Regions from separate parts of the Kosakonia radicincitans DSM 16656 genome, predicted to be linked through region 3. Evidence: predicted binding sites of a transcription regulator. Region 3 holds the regulator's gene; each other region holds the start of a gene.
The links. Region 3 encodes PurR, which represses purine synthesis genes. Its sites were predicted from a motif close to CANGCAAACGTTTGCNTG; they were not measured.

Region 1 (5,427 bases), 2.8 Mb from region 3:
TGCTGATCACCTTTGCCAAATGCTGCCGTCCGATCCCCGGCGACCCGATTGTCGCCCATGTCAGCCCCGGTAAAGGGCTGGTTATCCACCATGAGTCCTGCCGTAATATTCGTGGCTACCAGAAAGAGCCAGAAAAATTTATGGCTGTGGAGTGGGATAAAGAGACCGCGCAGGAATTTATCACCGAAATCAAGGTGGATATGTTCAACCATCAGGGAGCGCTGGCCAACCTCACGGCAGCAATTAACACGGCTTCATCCAACATTCAGAGCCTGAATACGGAAGAGAAAGATGGCCGCGTGTACAGCGCTTTCATCCGACTGACGGCGCGCGATCGCGTCCATCTGGCGAATATCATGCGTAAAATCCGCGTGATGCCGGATGTGATTAAAGTCACCCGTAACAGAAACTAATTGTATGAATTCTCAACGTTATGCGCGTATTCGCGAGATGCTCGCCAGACGTCAGCCCGATCTGACAGTTTGCATGGAGCAGGTTCACAAGCCCCATAACGTCTCTGCTATTATCCGCACCGCAGACGCCGTCGGCGTGCATGAAGTCCACGCTGTCTGGCCAAGCAACCGCATGCGCACCATGGCCTCCTCCGCCGCAGGCAGTAATAGCTGGGTGGAGGTGAAAACACACCGTACCATTGGCGATGCTGTCGGCGTACTGAAAGCGCGCGGCATGCAGGTACTCGCCACGCATCTGTCGGACAAAGCGGTCGACTTTCGCGAGATCGACTACACGCGCCCGACCTGCATCCTGATGGGTCAGGAGAAAACCGGGATCACTCAGGAAGCACTGGATCTGGCGGATCAGGACATCATCATTCCGATGATCGGCATGGTGCAGTCGCTCAACGTTTCCGTGGCCTCAGCATTAATTCTGTATGAAGCGCAGCGTCAGCGGCAAAACGCCGGTATGTACCAGCGCGAAAACAGCATGCTGCCGGATGAAGAGCAGCAGCGCTTGCTGTTCGAAGGAGGTTACCCGGTGCTGGCGAAAGTCGCGAAACGTAAAGGGCTGCCTTACCCGCACGTCAATTCGGAAGGCCAAATCGAAGCCGACCCCATGTGGTGGTCCACTATGCAGGCGGCAGGATAACCGATGAAAGGTAAGCTGCTCGACGCGGTGCCCTTAAGTTCGCTGACCGGCGTCGGCGCGGCGCAGAGCAGCAAACTGGCGAAAATCGGCCTGCACACCGTGCAGGATCTGCTGCTTCACCTGCCGCTGCGTTACGAAGATCGCACCCAACTTTACCCTATTGCCGACCTGCTGCCGGGCATCTACGCCACGGTGGAAGGCGAAGTGCTGAACTGCAATATCACTTTCGGCGGTCGCCGAATGATGACCTGCCAGATCAGCGACGGTTCCGGCATCCTCACCATGCGCTTTTTCAACTTCAACGCGGCAATGAAAAACAGCCTCGCCACTGGCCGCCGCGTGCTGGCCTATGGCGAAGCAAAGCGCGGGAAGTATGGTGCGGAGATGATTCACCCGGAATACCGCGTGCAGGGCGATCTCAGTACTCCCGAATTACAGGAAACGCTTACGCCGGTTTATCCCACCACCGAAGGGATTAAGCAGGCGACATTGCGTAAACTGACCGACCAGGCGCTGGAACTGCTGGCGACCTGCGCCATCAGCGAACTGCTGCCGCCTGAGCTGGCACAGGGCATGATGAGCCTGCCGGAAGCGCTGCACACACTGCATCGCCCACCGCCGTCATTGCAGCTGGCTGAACTCGAAGCGGGTACGCATCCGGCACAGCGCCGTTTGATCCTTGAAGAATTACTGGCGCATAACCTGAGTATGCTGGCGCTGCGCGCCGGGGCTCAGCGCTATCATGCGCAGCCGCTCGTTGCCAAAGATGAGCTGAAGCAAGACCTGCTGGCGTCGCTACCGTTTAAACCGACCGGCGCACAGGCGCGGGTCGTGGCGGAAATCGAGCGCGATATGGCGCTGGATATTCCGATGATGCGCCTGGTACAAGGCGATGTCGGCTCCGGTAAAACGCTGGTTGCCGCACTGGCCGCATTACGGGCGATCGCCAACGGTAAGCAGGTGGCGATGATGGCACCGACCGAGCTGCTGGCTGAGCAGCACGCCAACAATTTCCGCAACTGGTTTGCGCCGCTCGGTATCGAAGTGGGCTGGCTGGCGGGAAAACAAAAAGGGAAGGCGCGCCAGGCACAGCAGGATGCCATTGCTAATGGCGAAGTCCAGATGGTGGTCGGCACGCACGCTATTTTCCAGGAGCAGGTGCAGTTTAACGGCCTCGCGCTGGTGATTATCGATGAGCAACACCGCTTTGGTGTCCACCAGCGTCTGGCGCTGTGGGAGAAAGGCCAGCAGCAGGGTTTCCATCCTCACCAGTTAATCATGACGGCCACCCCGATTCCACGCACGCTGGCGATGACCGCCTATGCCGATCTCGATACGTCGGTTATCGACGAACTGCCGCCGGGCCGTACGCCAGTCACCACGGTTGCCATCCCGGATACACGCCGCAATGAGATTATCGATCGCGTGCGCAATGCCTGCATCGATGAAGGCCGTCAGGCGTACTGGGTATGTACGCTGATTGAAGAGTCCGATCTTCTGGAAGCGCAGGCGGCAGAAGCCACCTGGGAAGAGCTGAAACTCGCGCTACCGGAGCTGAATGTCGGGCTCGTGCATGGCCGCATGAAGCCAGCGGAAAAACAGGCAGTCATGCAGGCGTTCAAACAGGGTGAGCTGCATCTGCTGGTCGCGACCACGGTAATTGAAGTCGGCGTGGATGTGCCCAACTCCAGCCTGATGATTATCGAAAACCCGGAGCGGCTCGGCCTTGCGCAACTCCACCAGCTACGCGGGCGCGTCGGGCGCGGCGCGGTAGCCTCGCACTGCGTTTTGCTCTACAAATCCCCGCTCTCAAAGACAGCGCAAAAACGCTTACAGGTGCTGCGCGACAGCAACGACGGCTTTGTCATTGCGCAAAAGGATCTGGAAATTCGCGGTCCCGGCGAGCTGCTCGGAACCCGCCAGACCGGCAATGCGGAATTCAAAGTCGCCGACCTGCTGCGCGACAAGGCGATGATCCCGGAAGTTCAGCGTGTCGCCCGCCATATTCACGAGCGTTATCCGCAGCTTGCAGCGGCATTAATCGAACGCTGGATGCCGGAAACAGAACGCTACTCCAACGCCTGAGTTTCAGGACTTTAGCCGGTAGAAATAACATCCCTTCGAAAAGTGTGTTTTTAACATAGCAACCGTTTGCTTTTACCAAACAGTCCGATAAAATCAGCGCTTTTCCATCAGGGGATTGTCTGAGATGTCCTTAAACACCATCGAGTCCGAAAGTGCGCAACCGGTTGCGCAGACTCAACCCAGCGAGCTGATCTATCGCCTTGAAGACCGCCCGCCGCTGCCGCAAACCCTGTTTGCTGCACTGCAACACCTGCTGGCGATGTTTGTTGGCGTGATTACGCCCGCGCTGCTGATCTGTCAGGCGCTGGGGTTACCGGCTCAGGACACTCAGCACATCATCAGCATGTCGCTGTTCGCCTCCGGCGTCGCTTCCATCATCCAGATTAAAGCCTGGGGCCCGGTGGGTTCCGGTCTGCTATCGATTCAGGGCACCAGCTTCAACTTCGTTGCGCCACTGATTATGGGCGGCACGGCGCTGAAAACCGGCGGTGCGGATGTACCAACTATGATGGCTGCGCTGTTCGGCACCCTGATGCTGGCAAGCTGTACCGAAATGGTTATCTCGCGCATTCTGCCGCTGGCACGCCGCATTATTACCCCGCTGGTTTCCGGCGTGGTGGTGATGATTATCGGCCTGTCGCTGATCCAGGTTGGCCTGACTTCCGTCGGCGGCGGTTTTGCCGCAATGGGCAACCACACCTTCGGCGCGCCGAAAAATCTGCTGCTGGCGGGCGTGGTGCTGGCCATCATTATTCTGCTCAACCGTCAGCGTAACCCGTACCTGCGTATTGCTTCGCTGGTGATTGCCATGGCGGTCGGTTATGTGCTGGCGCTGTTTATGGGCATGCTGCCGGAATATAGCGCGCCAGCGAACGCCTTTATGGTACCAACCCCGCTCTATTACGGCCTGAGCATCGACTGGAACCTGCTGCTGCCGCTGATGCTGGTATTTATGATCACCTCGCTGGAAACCATCGGCGACATCACCGCCACCTCTGACGTTTCCGAGCAGCCCGTCGCCGGCCCGGTGTACATGAAGCGCCTGAAAGGCGGCGTGCTGGCAAACGGCATCAACTCGTTTGTTTCGGCGGTGTTCAACACTTTCCCGAACTCCTGCTTTGGCCAGAACAACGGCGTGATTCAGTTGACCGGCGTCGCCAGCCGCTATATCGGTTTCTTCGTGGCGCTGATGCTGGTTGTGCTGGGTCTGTTCCCGGCGGTCAGCGCTTTCGTTCAGCAGCTGCCTGAGCCGGTGCTCGGCGGCGCAACGCTGGTGATGTTCGGTACGATTGCCGCTTCCGGCGTGCGTATCGTCTCCCGCGAGCCACTGAACCGTCGCGCGATTATGATTATCGCGCTGTCGCTGGCCGTGGGCCTTGGCGTTTCCCAGCAGCCGCAGATCCTGCAATTCGCGCCTGACTGGCTGAAAAACCTGCTCTCCTCCGGTATCGCCGCAGGCGGTATCACCGCAATTGTATTGAATCTGATTTTTCCGCCAGAGAAAAACTGACCGCGCCACGGCAGCCGGGCTTACCGGCTGCCGCTGTCATCTCCTTTCATCATTCCGCCCTTGAGCATTGCGCATAAATCGTGCATAACTGCCTGATTGACACTTCGGGGATGGAAGATCATGAAATTTCTTGGAAAGCTGCTTTTAGTTGTCGTTATCGTCCTGCTACTGGCGATAGTGGCCGCTTATTTTCTGCTGCAAACCCGTTGGGGTGCGACACAGGTCAGCAACTGGGTGAATAACAACAGCGACTATCACCTCACCTTCGACGTGATTGATCACCGCTTCTCCTCGCCTTCCCATGTATTACTGAAAAACGTCAATTTCGGCCGCAAAGGCAACCCGGCGACACTGGTCGCTAAAACCGTGGATATTGGCCTGAGCAGCCGCCAGTTGACCGATCCGCTGCACGCCGACACTATTTTATTGCAGGATGGCACGCTCAATTTCTCCCCGTCTGCCGCGCCGCTTCCCTTCCAGGCCGATCGCCTGCAACTCAATAATATGGCGTTCAATAGCCCGACCACGGGCTGGGATCTGAGCGCGCAACGGGTGATGGGCGGCGTCTCGCCCTGGCAGCCGGTGGCTGGCAATGTGCTGGGCAGTAAAACGCAAATTCAGATGAGCGCCGGTTCGCTGACGTTAAACGGCGTTCCGGCCAGCAACGTGCTCATTCAGGGCAGCATCGACAAAGATGTTGTTACCCTGACGACTATCGGCGCGGA
Region 2 (5,427 bases), 1.7 Mb from region 3:
TATTAAACCTTTCAAACTGGATGATGTGCGCGAAGCGCTGGCGGAAGTCGGCATCACCGGGATGACAGTGACCGAAGTGAAAGGTTTTGGTCGTCAGAAAGGGCACACCGAACTTTATCGCGGCGCCGAGTATATGGTGGACTTTCTGCCAAAAGTGAAAATTGAAATCGTGGTGACTGACGATATCGTTGATACCTGTGTGGATACCATTATCCGCACGGCGCAAACTGGCAAAATCGGTGACGGTAAAATCTTTGTCTTTGACGTGGCGCGCGTGGTGCGCATCCGTACTGGCGAAGAAGACGACGCCGCGATTTGATGTTTCTCCCTCACCCCATGGGGTGAGGGAAACTTACTTACAACACCTTATGCGGGCCAAAGCATTCGTAGTGAATCTTCTCTTTGGCAATGCCGAGCGCCACAAGCTGTTGGGCGGCAAACTGCATAAACCCGACCGGGCCGCACAGATAAAATTGCATCTCCGGATCGCTAAATTTCCCTTCCAGCGCGCTTAAATCCATTAATCCTTCACTGTGAAAACGACCGCAATCGGCCGCCTGCGGCTGCTGATACCAGACATGCTGGTAGAAACCGTTGAGTGAAGCGCCAAGCTGGCTGACTTCATCAGCAAAAGCATGAACCTGACCATCAAGCGCGGCGTGGAACCAGTTAACCTGCGCACGATGCTGCGTTTTGGCCAGGTGATCCAGCATTGCCAGCATCGGTGTCTGGCCGACACCGGCAGAAATCAGCGTTACTGGCGTAGTGGCCGGAATAGCCATAAAGAAATCCCCGGCAGGCGCGGCCAGATGAACGATATCGCCCGGTTTGGCTTCGTCGTGCAGCCATTCGGAAACCTGACCGCCTGCTTCGCGTTTCACGGCGATGCGGTACGTTTTGCCATTCGGCTGGCGGGTCAGCGAATACTGACGAATCTCCTGGTGGGCAAAACCTTCCGGCTTCAGCCAGATGCCGAGATATTGCCCCGGCTGATAATCCGCAACCGGCAGACCATCGACAGGTTCAAATTCAAAACTGGTGATCAATGCGCTCTGCGAAATTTTCTCACGCAGACGGAAAGCGCGAGTGCCTTGCCAGCCGCCGGTTTTTTCGGCGTGCTCGCTGTAGATTTGCGCTTCGCGATTGATAAAGACGCCCGCCAGCACGCCGTAGGCTTTTCCCCAGGCATCCAGTACTTCCTGGCCCGGGCTGAACATCTCATCCAGCGTTGCCAGCAGATGCGCGCCAACGATGTTGTACTGCTCTGGCTGGATCTGGAAGCTGGTGTGTTTCTGGGCGATTTTTTCCACCGCAGGCAGCAGGGCGGCGAGATTATCAATATTGCTGGCATATGCGGCAATGGCATTAAACAGCGCTTCACGCTGATCGCCGTTGCGCTGGTTGCTCATATTGAAGATCTCTTTCAGCTCCGGATTATGTGTAAACATACGGTCATAAAAATGGGCGGTCAGTTTCGGGCCGGTCGCGGCCAGCAGGGGAAGGGTGGCTTTTACCGTTGCGATGGTTTGGGCGTCGAGCATGGGGACTTCCTTTTGGTTAATCTTTAAAGTTGTATTTTAAATGCATCTTATAGCGCGGCGCACTGGCTTGTAAAGAGCCGACAATGTAAAGGGATTTGAACGTGAATAACTTGCATCACAAACCTGAAAAGAAATCCGTTTTCTCGCCGGATGGCGTTATCGCTCAAACCCTTGTCTGGTGCGGAGCCAAACGTTTGCGTAAAAACCTTTGTCAAGACCTGTTATCGGGTTATTAATCAGTTATACTGTGAGCCGTTCCCCAAATTGGGCCTTCGAAAAGAGTTGTTTTGTTAGCTGAGTCAGGAGATGCGGATGTTAAAGCGTGAAATGAACATTGCCGATTATGATGCCGAATTGTGGCAGGCTATGGAGCAAGAAAAAGTACGTCAGGAAGAGCACATTGAACTAATCGCCTCCGAAAACTACACCAGCCCGCGTGTGATGCAGGCTCAGGGTTCTCAGCTGACGAACAAATATGCTGAAGGCTATCCAGGCAAGCGCTACTACGGCGGTTGCGAATATGTGGATATCGTTGAGCAACTGGCTATCGATCGTGCAAAAGAGCTGTTTGGCGCCGATTACGCTAACGTGCAGCCGCACTCCGGTTCGCAGGCGAACTTCGCGGTTTACACCTCTCTGCTGGAGCCGGGCGACACCGTGCTGGGTATGAACCTGGCGCACGGCGGCCACCTGACTCACGGCTCTCCGGTGAACTTCTCCGGCAAGCTGTACAACATCGTACCTTACGGCATCGATGAAACTGGCCATATCGATTACAACGATCTGAATGAACAAGCGCAGAAGCACAAACCGAAAATGATCATCGGCGGCTTCTCTGCTTACTCCGGCGTGGTTGACTGGGCGAAAATGCGTGAAATTGCCGACAGCATCGGCGCTTACCTGTTCGTCGATATGGCGCACGTTGCTGGCCTGGTCGCCGCAGGCGTTTATCCGAACCCGGTTCCTCATGCACACGTTGTGACTACCACCACGCACAAAACCCTGGCGGGTCCGCGCGGCGGCCTGATCCTGGCGAAAGGCGGTAGCGAAGAGCTGTACAAAAAACTGAACTCCGCCGTCTTCCCTGGCGGCCAGGGCGGCCCGCTGATGCACGTGATCGCCGGTAAAGCGGTGGCGCTGAAAGAAGCGATGGAGCCAGAGTTCAAAGCCTACCAGCAGCAGGTCGCGAAAAACGCCAAAGCGATGGTTGAAGTGTTCCTGAGCCGCGGTTACAAAGTGGTTTCCGGCGGTACGGACAACCACCTGTTCCTGCTGGATCTGGTAGACAAAAATCTGACCGGTAAAGAAGCAGACGCTGCACTGGGTCGTGCGAACATCACCGTTAACAAAAACAGCGTGCCGAACGATCCGAAGAGCCCGTTCGTTACTTCCGGTATCCGTATCGGCAGCCCGGCAGTCACTCGTCGCGGCTTCAAAGAAGCGGAAGTGAAAGAGCTGGCTGGCTGGATGTGTGACGTGCTGGACAGCATCAATGACGAAGCGGTTATTGAGCGCACCAAACAGAAAGTGCTGGATATCTGCGCACGCTTCCCGGTTTACGCGTAAGCATTAGATCTGAAAGCAAAAAGGCCGCATTGAGCGGCCTTTTTTACGCCTGTCGCCTGGCAAATGCGCATTACTGTAAGCTGGCGTAACCGTGAATGCCCATATACATTCCGACCAGCGCGATCAGCGCGCTGGAGAAGTAAGGGGCTTTACGGGCGATCGTATTGAAGCCGGACCAGCGTTTTGCCGCCTGCTGTACGCTAAAAGCTGCACCGACGCCGACTGCGACCAGCGTCAGCGCAAGGCCGATACTGAAACAGATTACCAGCGTGGCGCCCAGCGTCAGCGCTTTGAGCTGAATACAGATCAGCAGAATGGTGATCGCCGCCGGGCAGGGGATCAGCCCGCCGGTCAGACCAAACAGCAGGATCTGCCCATTGGTCACTTCCGTCCCGTTAAAGCGACGCTCAATATCCCTGGCATGCGCCCGTTCGTGCGCATCCTGATACTCCTCTTCTTTCACCACCTTACGCACCGACAGAATGGCCGGCTGCGCCAGACTGACGGCCTGAACAGGCTGGAAGATCAGCCCGCGGCTGTGATGCGAATGCTCATGATCATGGTGGTGATCGTGAGAATGATGGTGGTGATGATCGTGGTCGTTGTGATGATCATTTTTCCAGGCGTGCTCACCCTGCCAGGTGCGTAAAAACATCCATGCTGCGGTACCGATGATGATGACCGCAGAAACCATTTGCAGCCAGGGCTCCACAGATTGCGCCGTGAACTTGCCGCTGAGATACATGCCGCCCAGCGCAATCAGCCAGACGACAACCGTATGCGACAGCGTGGCTGCCAGCCCCAGCATCACCGCCTGTTTGACGGTGCCTTTGATAGCGATGATAAAGGCTGCCATCATCGTCTTTGAGTGGCCCGGTTCCAGGCCGTGCAACGCACCAAGCAGTATCGCGCTGGGGATAAAAAACCAGGCATTCCCTTGCTGAAAAAGAGTGGTGAAGTCGTTCATGAGAATAATTCTCGATAACATTTTGTGCGCTTTAATCTACTCCCCCCCAGTAAAAAATACTATCCCCCAGTAGAAATAAACTCCCCCCCAGTTAATGCATGGTATGCTGATATCCGTTACGCATGAATGAGTAGAGGGCTGTATGTCGCATACCATCAGGGATAAACGAAAGCTGAAAGCGCGGGCCAGCAAAATTGAAGGGCAGGTAGCGGCGCTGAAAAAAATGCTCGACGAGCCCCATGAATGCTCGCAAGTCTTGCAGCAAATCGCCGCCATTCGTGGCGCAGTAAACGGCTTGATGCGCGAAGTGATCAAGGGGCATTTGACGGATCACATTGTCCATGAAAACGATGAAATCAAGCGCGAGGCCGATCTCGATGTCGTGCTCAGCGTACTCGATTCCTATATCCGTTAATAAGTTGCGCGAGCGCGCGTGTTATCTGATTGTTACTTGCAAGCCTTGCCATTTGCCTCCAGACTATCGCCACCATTCAGGAGGAAATCATGGTCTTGCAGTCCACGCGCTGGCTGGCGCTCGCTTACTTCACCTACTTTTTTAGCTACGGTATTTTCTTACCCTTCTGGAGCGTCTGGCTCAAAGGCGTTGGCCTGACGCCGGAAATCATTGGCATGCTGCTTGGCGCAGGGCTGGTGGCTCGTTTCCTGGGGAGCCTGCTGATTGCTCCGCGCGTGAGCGATCCTTCTCGTTTAATCACCGCACTACGTGTGCTCGCGCTGGCGACATTACTGTTTGCGCTGGCGTTTTATGCTGGCAGCCATGTTGCGTGGTTGGCGGTGATCATTGTCGGTTTCAACCTCTTTTTCTCACCGTTAGTGCCGCTCACCGATGCGCTGGCGGGCACCTGGCAAAAACAGTTCCCGATGGATTATGGCCGGGTCCGGTTATGGGGATCGATCGCCTTTGTGATTGGCTCGGCGCTGACCGGTAAGTTGGTGAGCCTCTATGATTATCGGGCGATTCTGGCGATGCTGACGCTGGGCGCCGCCTCAATGCTGCTGGGGATGCTGCTGCGCCCGTCCATTCTGCCGCAGGGTGAAAGCCGCCATCAGGAAGGTGCTGGCTGGTCAGCCTGGCGCGCGCTGTTTGTGCAAAACTGGCGTTTTCTGGCGTGCGTGTCGTTACTGCAGGGCGCGCATGCTGCCTACTACGGTTTCAGTGCGATTTACTGGCAATCGGCCGGTTATTCCGCCTCGACGGTGGGCTACCTTTGGTCGTTAGGCGTGGTGGCTGAAGTGGTGATCTTCGCCCTCAGTAACCGGCTTTTCCGCCGCTTCAGCGCCCGCGATCTACTGCTGCTTTCCGCCGTCTGCGGGCTGGTGCGCTGGAGCTTG
Region 3 (5,427 bases):
CTTTCAGCGTACCGGTTACCGAACGATCCGCCAGTTTGCCGCCAAGGTAGTTGCCAATCGAGAAACCGACGCCAATCAGCACCAACATCCCGGTAACAAACACCGGCGTAGCATCAGTAATGGTGCGCAGCACCGGCGAAATATAGGTATAAAGCGTGAACATCGCGCCCGCGCCGAGCACCGTCGTCAGCAGTGCCGACAGCACCTGTGGACGAACCAGCACGGACAACTCTTTGCGTACATCCGGACGTTCGCCCGTTCCGCCGCCAGGCAGTGAAAAGTAGAGGCTCAGCATGGCAACCAGACCCAGCACGGCGGTCGCCATAAACGACATGCGCCAGCCGATGGTTTCACCCAGCCAGGTTGCAGCAGGCACACCGCCAATATTGGCGATAGTCAGCCCCATAAACATGGTGGCGACGGCGCTGGCTTGTTTCTCTTTTGCCACCACGCTTGCGGCAACAACCGATCCCAGACCAAAGAAGGCGCCGTGGTTGAGGCTGGTAACGATGCGCGCCAGCATTAAGGTGGTGTAGTCCGGCGCGATTGCCGACAGCACATTACCCAGCGTAAAGATCGCCATCAGGAAGATCAGCGCGTTACGTCTGCCACGGTGCGACAGCAGCAGCGTCATCAGCGGCGCCCCCACCATCACGCCAATCGCATAAGCGCTAATCAACATCCCCGCCGCCGGAATGGAAACATCGACGCCACGGGCAATAACGGGCAGCAATCCCATCGGGGAGAACTCCGTTGTACCTATCCCAAAGGCGCCAATCGCCAGGGCAAGCAGAGGGAAATTTACTTTCATCGTTTGACTCCGAAAAAGCCGTGTCGGTTGGAGACACTGTCGCAGAAGTCAAAAGTATGACAGCAATCACAAAAAACAGAAGTTAGCAGAATGACAAAAGATTATTGCAGAAGTGATAACAATGGCGGGGAAAGCCGAGGGAGAAGGCTCTCCCTCGTGCCAGATCAATGCAGCGCGGCGGTCAGCCCACCGAAAACAATCAGGCTCAGAACAATGACGGTAGTGACCAAAGAATACTTCAGATCGGTGCTCATCAATTTTTCTCCATTTTCATTTCCCCACAAAAAGTGAGTTTGCGCATTTTTGCACAAATAATCATAAAAATCTTGCAGGAATTAGGAGGAGATATGTTTTAGCGCTTCCCCTTTTGCTCAAGATAAGACAAAATTCGACGCTAAATTTATTAGCGTACCGGCCATTGACTCCCCTCCTGACGTTTAGTGTCTTTTTCCCGGCGTACCGCACTCACTTTGCTGGGGTTCAGGGTGATGGAAGGCAAACGTTTACCTTAAGTATTATCAGGAGCTTATGATATGGTCTGGAGTGATTTCTGATGGCAACGATTAAAGACGTCGCGAAACGAGCAAACGTTTCCACTACAACCGTATCACATGTAATTAACAAAACGCGCTTCGTCGCTGAAGAGACTCGCAATGCCGTATGGGCGGCGATTAAAGAGTTACATTACTCCCCCAGCGCTGTGGCACGTAGCCTGAAGGTCAATCACACCAAATCGATCGGTTTACTGGCCACAAGCAGCGAAGCCGCCTATTTTGCCGAGATCATCGAAGCCGTAGAGAAAAAATGCTTCCAGAAAGGCTACACCTTGATCCTCGGCAACGCCTGGAACAGCCTTGAGAAACAGCGCGCCTACCTGTCGATGATGGCGCAAAAACGTGTCGATGGCCTGCTGGTGATGTGCTCCGAATACCCGGAGTCGCTGCTGAGCATGCTGGAAGAGTACCGTAATATCCCAATGGTGGTGATGGACTGGGGCGAGGCGAAAGCCGATTTTACCGATTCGGTCATTGATAATGCTTTTGAAGGCGGCTATATGGCTGGCCGCTATCTGATTGAGCGCGGACATCGCGATATCGGCGTCATTCCAGGCCCGCTGGAGCGCAACACCGGCGCAGGCCGCCTCGCCGGTTTTATGAAAGCGATGGAAGAGGCGATCATTACCGTACCGGAAAACTGGATCGTGCAGGGCGACTTTGAACCGGAATCGGGTTACCGGGCGATGCAGCAAATCCTCAACCAGTCCCACCGCCCTACTGCCGTGTTCTGCGGCGGCGATATTATGGCGATGGGTGCGCTCTGCGCGGCGGATGAGATGGGGCTGCGCGTTCCCCAGGATATTTCGCTGATCGGCTATGACAATGTGCGTAATTCCCGCTACTTTACGCCCGCACTGACCACCATCCATCAGCCGAAAGATTCGCTGGGCGAAACGGCGTTTACCATGTTGCTCGATCGTATCGTCAACAAGCGCGAAGAGTCGCAGTCCATTGAAGTCCATCCGCGTCTGATCGAGCGTCGTTCGGTGGCGGATGGTCCGTTCCGCGACTACCGCCGTTAATCACGCCCTGCGGGGGCCGCTACTCCGGCTCCCGCAACCATTCGCTGTTCAGCGTCTCACTGTCCCCCAGATACTCCAGCAGCCAGTTCAACGCCGGTGATGCGTCATTTTGTTGCCATGTCAGGCAGCAGGCCGCATCCGGAAACGGGTTCTCCAGTTCCAGCGCCACCCAGTCGCCGCTGTCCAGCCGCGGACGCGCGAAATGCGCGGGCACCATCCCCACACACAGCCCGGCAGAAAGGCAGGCTTCTGAAGCGGACCAGTCCGGCACGATTACCCGCTTCTGGTTATCCAGCAGCCAGGTAATACGTTTTGGCAACGAGCGCGACGTATCTTCCTGGATCAACGAAGGCCAGTTGCGCAACGTTTCATCGCTTAGCGGGCCGGGCATTGATGCCAGCGGATGGCGGCTGGAGACCACGCATTTCCAGCTCAGCATGCCCATATCACGAAACGCGTACCGTCCACCGACCGGGATCGCCTGGGTCGCGCCAATCGCCACCTCAACGCGGCCATCTGCCAGCGCATCCCAGACACCGTTGAACACCTCCTGGTAAACCTGTAACTCGACATCGTTAAAATGTCGGTAGAAATCGACGATCAGTTGCCGTGTTCGTGCCGGTTTCACAATGTTATCCACGGCAATCGCCAGTTGGCCGCGCCAGCCGTTGGCGATCTGTTGGCACTGCTGGCGGGTGATCTGCATTTTTTTGATAACAGATCGCCCCTCTTTTAAAAACCAGCTTCCGGCGGGCGTTAACTCCACATCCCGATGACGGCGTTCAAATAACGGAACTGCCAGCCACTCTTCGAGTTGGCGCACCGTATAGCTCACCGCTGAAGGTACGCGGTGCAGCTCCTGGGCGGCACCGCTGAAACTGCCGTTGCGCGCAACAGCATCAACCACTTCGAGTGAATATTCTGACCACATAATCTGCCTGCAAAAATTTTGAAACCACTGCGCAAATATTAGCGTTTCACAAGCAGGAAAGCACTCCTTACACTCGACAGCCCTGAAGAAGCAACAAGATGAGAACTCAAATGCAACCTGGAAAAGGATTTTTAGTCTGGCTCGCGGGATTAAGCGTGCTGGGCTTTTTAGCCACCGATATGTACCTGCCCGCGTTTAGCGCGATACAACAAGATTTGCAAACCTCCCCGGCCATCGTCAGCGCCACGCTGAGTTTGTTTCTGGCAGGCTTTGCTGTCGCACAACTGGTATGGGGCCCCTTGTCGGATCGCTATGGCCGCAGACCTATTTTGTTGAGCGGGCTGACTATTTTCGCACTTGGCTGTCTGGGAACATTGTGGGTACGGGACGCCAGCCTGTTACTTGCGCTGCGTTTCGTACAGGCAATCGGCGTTTGCGCCGCTACGGTTAGCTGGCAGGCGCTGGTCACTGACCACTATCCGGCACACCGCGTTAACCGTATCTTCGCGACCATTATGCCGCTGGTGGGCCTGACGCCTGCGCTGGCCCCCCTGCTGGGTGCCTGGATGCTGGCGCACTTCTCCTGGCAGGCGATTTTTGCCACTCTGCTGGCAATAACTCTGGTGCTGATGGTGCCTGCCTGGCGGTTGAAAGCGCCCGCCCAGCCTGCTGCGCTGCATGAACAGCCGCTGACCTTTTACGATCTGCTGCGCAATAAAGCATATCGCGGCAATGTCATCATCTACGCTGCCTGCTCGGCCAGTTTTTTTGCCTGGCTGACCGGTTCGCCGTTCATTTTGCACGAAATGGGTTATGGTCCGTCAGTAATTGGTCTGAGTTACGTACCGCAGACCATTGCCTTCCTGATTGGCGGTTATGGTTGCCGCGCTGCCTTGCAAAAATGGCAGGGTTCGCGCCTGCTTCCGTGGCTGCTGAGCGCCTTTGGATTAAGCGTGATTGCCACCTGGATTGTGGGTTTGCTGCCGCAGACATCACTGACCGCACTGCTGATCCCGTTCTGTTTTATGGCAATGGCCAACGGCGCCATCTATCCTGTTGTGGTAGCACAGGCGTTACGCCCGTTTCCCCAGGCGACTGGCCGCGCAGCCGCGCTGCAAAATACGTTGCAACTCGGGTTGTGTTTCCTGGCAAGCCTGGTGGTATCAGGGCTGATTGCCACACCGCTGTTTACCACCACCACTGTAATGGTGGCGATGGTGCTGCTGGCCGCGTTTGGCTATCGCCAGCAACACCAGCGTAATACTGAAACGGTAAAAGATGAGGCTGTCCCCTCCTCTTCGCACGGATGATTATGTTAGCGACTATCAATAGTTAAGTGATTAGTTTGCTAACAGCTTTAAGTTGAATCACCTGATATTGAGGCCTATACTAATTTTCGGTTTTTAATAAATACGATAAATATTATGTAGTAACGGGCACCGGATTGTGCCCGCCATTCCAGGGACGGCCTTTCGGCAAGGGTCATCTCCCTTCCTCTGTTCTACGTCGGATATCAGCCTCACGGCGAAAACCGTGAGATTTCTCACAAGCCCGAAAAAGCGACTACGCTGTTTGAAGGTTCAGATCACTACGAGTGATGGAGAAGTTATGAGTTCATCGTGTATAGAAGAAGTTGGCGTACGGGATGATAATTGGTTCCGTATAGCAAACGAGTTACTGAGCCGCGCAGGTATCCGCGTTAACGGTCCCGCTGCTTCAGATATCCAGGTGAAAAACCCGGATTTTTTTAAACGCGTTTTACAGGAAGGTTCGCTCGGGCTAGGTGAAAGTTATATGGACGGTTGGTGGGAATGCGATCGTCTGGATATCTTCTTCACCAAAGTGCTGCGTGCCGGACTGGAAAAACAGCTTCCGCACCATTTCAAAGACACACTCCGCATTGCCGGAGCAAGATTATTTAATCTGCAAAGTAAAAAACGGGCCTGGATTGTCGGTAAAGAGCATTACGACCTTGGTAATGATCTGTTTACCCGCATGCTGGATCCGCAGATGCAATACTCTTGCGCCTACTGGAAAGACGCAGAAAATCTCGACGACGCACAACGGGCGAAATTAAAGCTTATTGGTGAAAAACTGAAGCTGAAA

Region 1: Y71_RS00395 (nucleobase:cation symporter-2 family protein) is a predicted target of PurR. The motif match lies at 3,248-3,265, and genes of this name have one in related genera.
Region 2: glyA (serine hydroxymethyltransferase) is a predicted target of PurR. The motif match lies at 1,725-1,742, and genes of this name have one in related genera.

Annotation. Positions count from the first base shown of each region.
Region 1 is NZ_CP018016.1:77,689-83,115, reverse strand. It holds gene spoT (bifunctional GTP diphosphokinase/guanosine-3',5'-bis pyrophosphate 3'-pyrophosphohydrolase) at 1-413, shown strand, start outside; gene trmH (tRNA (guanosine(18)-2'-O)-methyltransferase TrmH) at 418-1,107, shown strand; gene recG (ATP-dependent DNA helicase RecG) at 1,111-3,192, shown strand; gene Y71_RS00395 (nucleobase:cation symporter-2 family protein) at 3,317-4,702, shown strand; gene Y71_RS00390 (AsmA family protein) at 4,823-5,427, shown strand, end outside.
Region 2 is NZ_CP018016.1:1,375,377-1,380,803, forward strand. It holds gene glnB (nitrogen regulatory protein P-II) at 1-319, shown strand, start outside; gene hmpA (NO-inducible flavohemoprotein) at 357-1,541, opposite strand; gene glyA (serine hydroxymethyltransferase) at 1,854-3,107, shown strand; gene Y71_RS06895 (nickel/cobalt efflux protein RcnA) at 3,178-4,074, opposite strand; gene rcnR (Ni(II)/Co(II)-binding transcriptional repressor RcnR) at 4,217-4,489, shown strand; gene Y71_RS06905 (3-phenylpropionate MFS transporter) at 4,579-5,427, shown strand, end outside.
Region 3 is NZ_CP018016.1:3,123,826-3,129,252, forward strand. It holds gene Y71_RS14930 (MFS transporter) at 1-811, opposite strand, end outside; gene cydH (cytochrome bd-I oxidase subunit CydH) at 976-1,065, opposite strand; gene purR (HTH-type transcriptional repressor PurR) at 1,365-2,390, shown strand; gene punR (DNA-binding transcriptional activator PunR) at 2,410-3,321, opposite strand; gene punC (purine nucleoside transporter PunC) at 3,432-4,631, shown strand; gene cfa (cyclopropane fatty acyl phospholipid synthase) at 4,930-5,427, shown strand, end outside.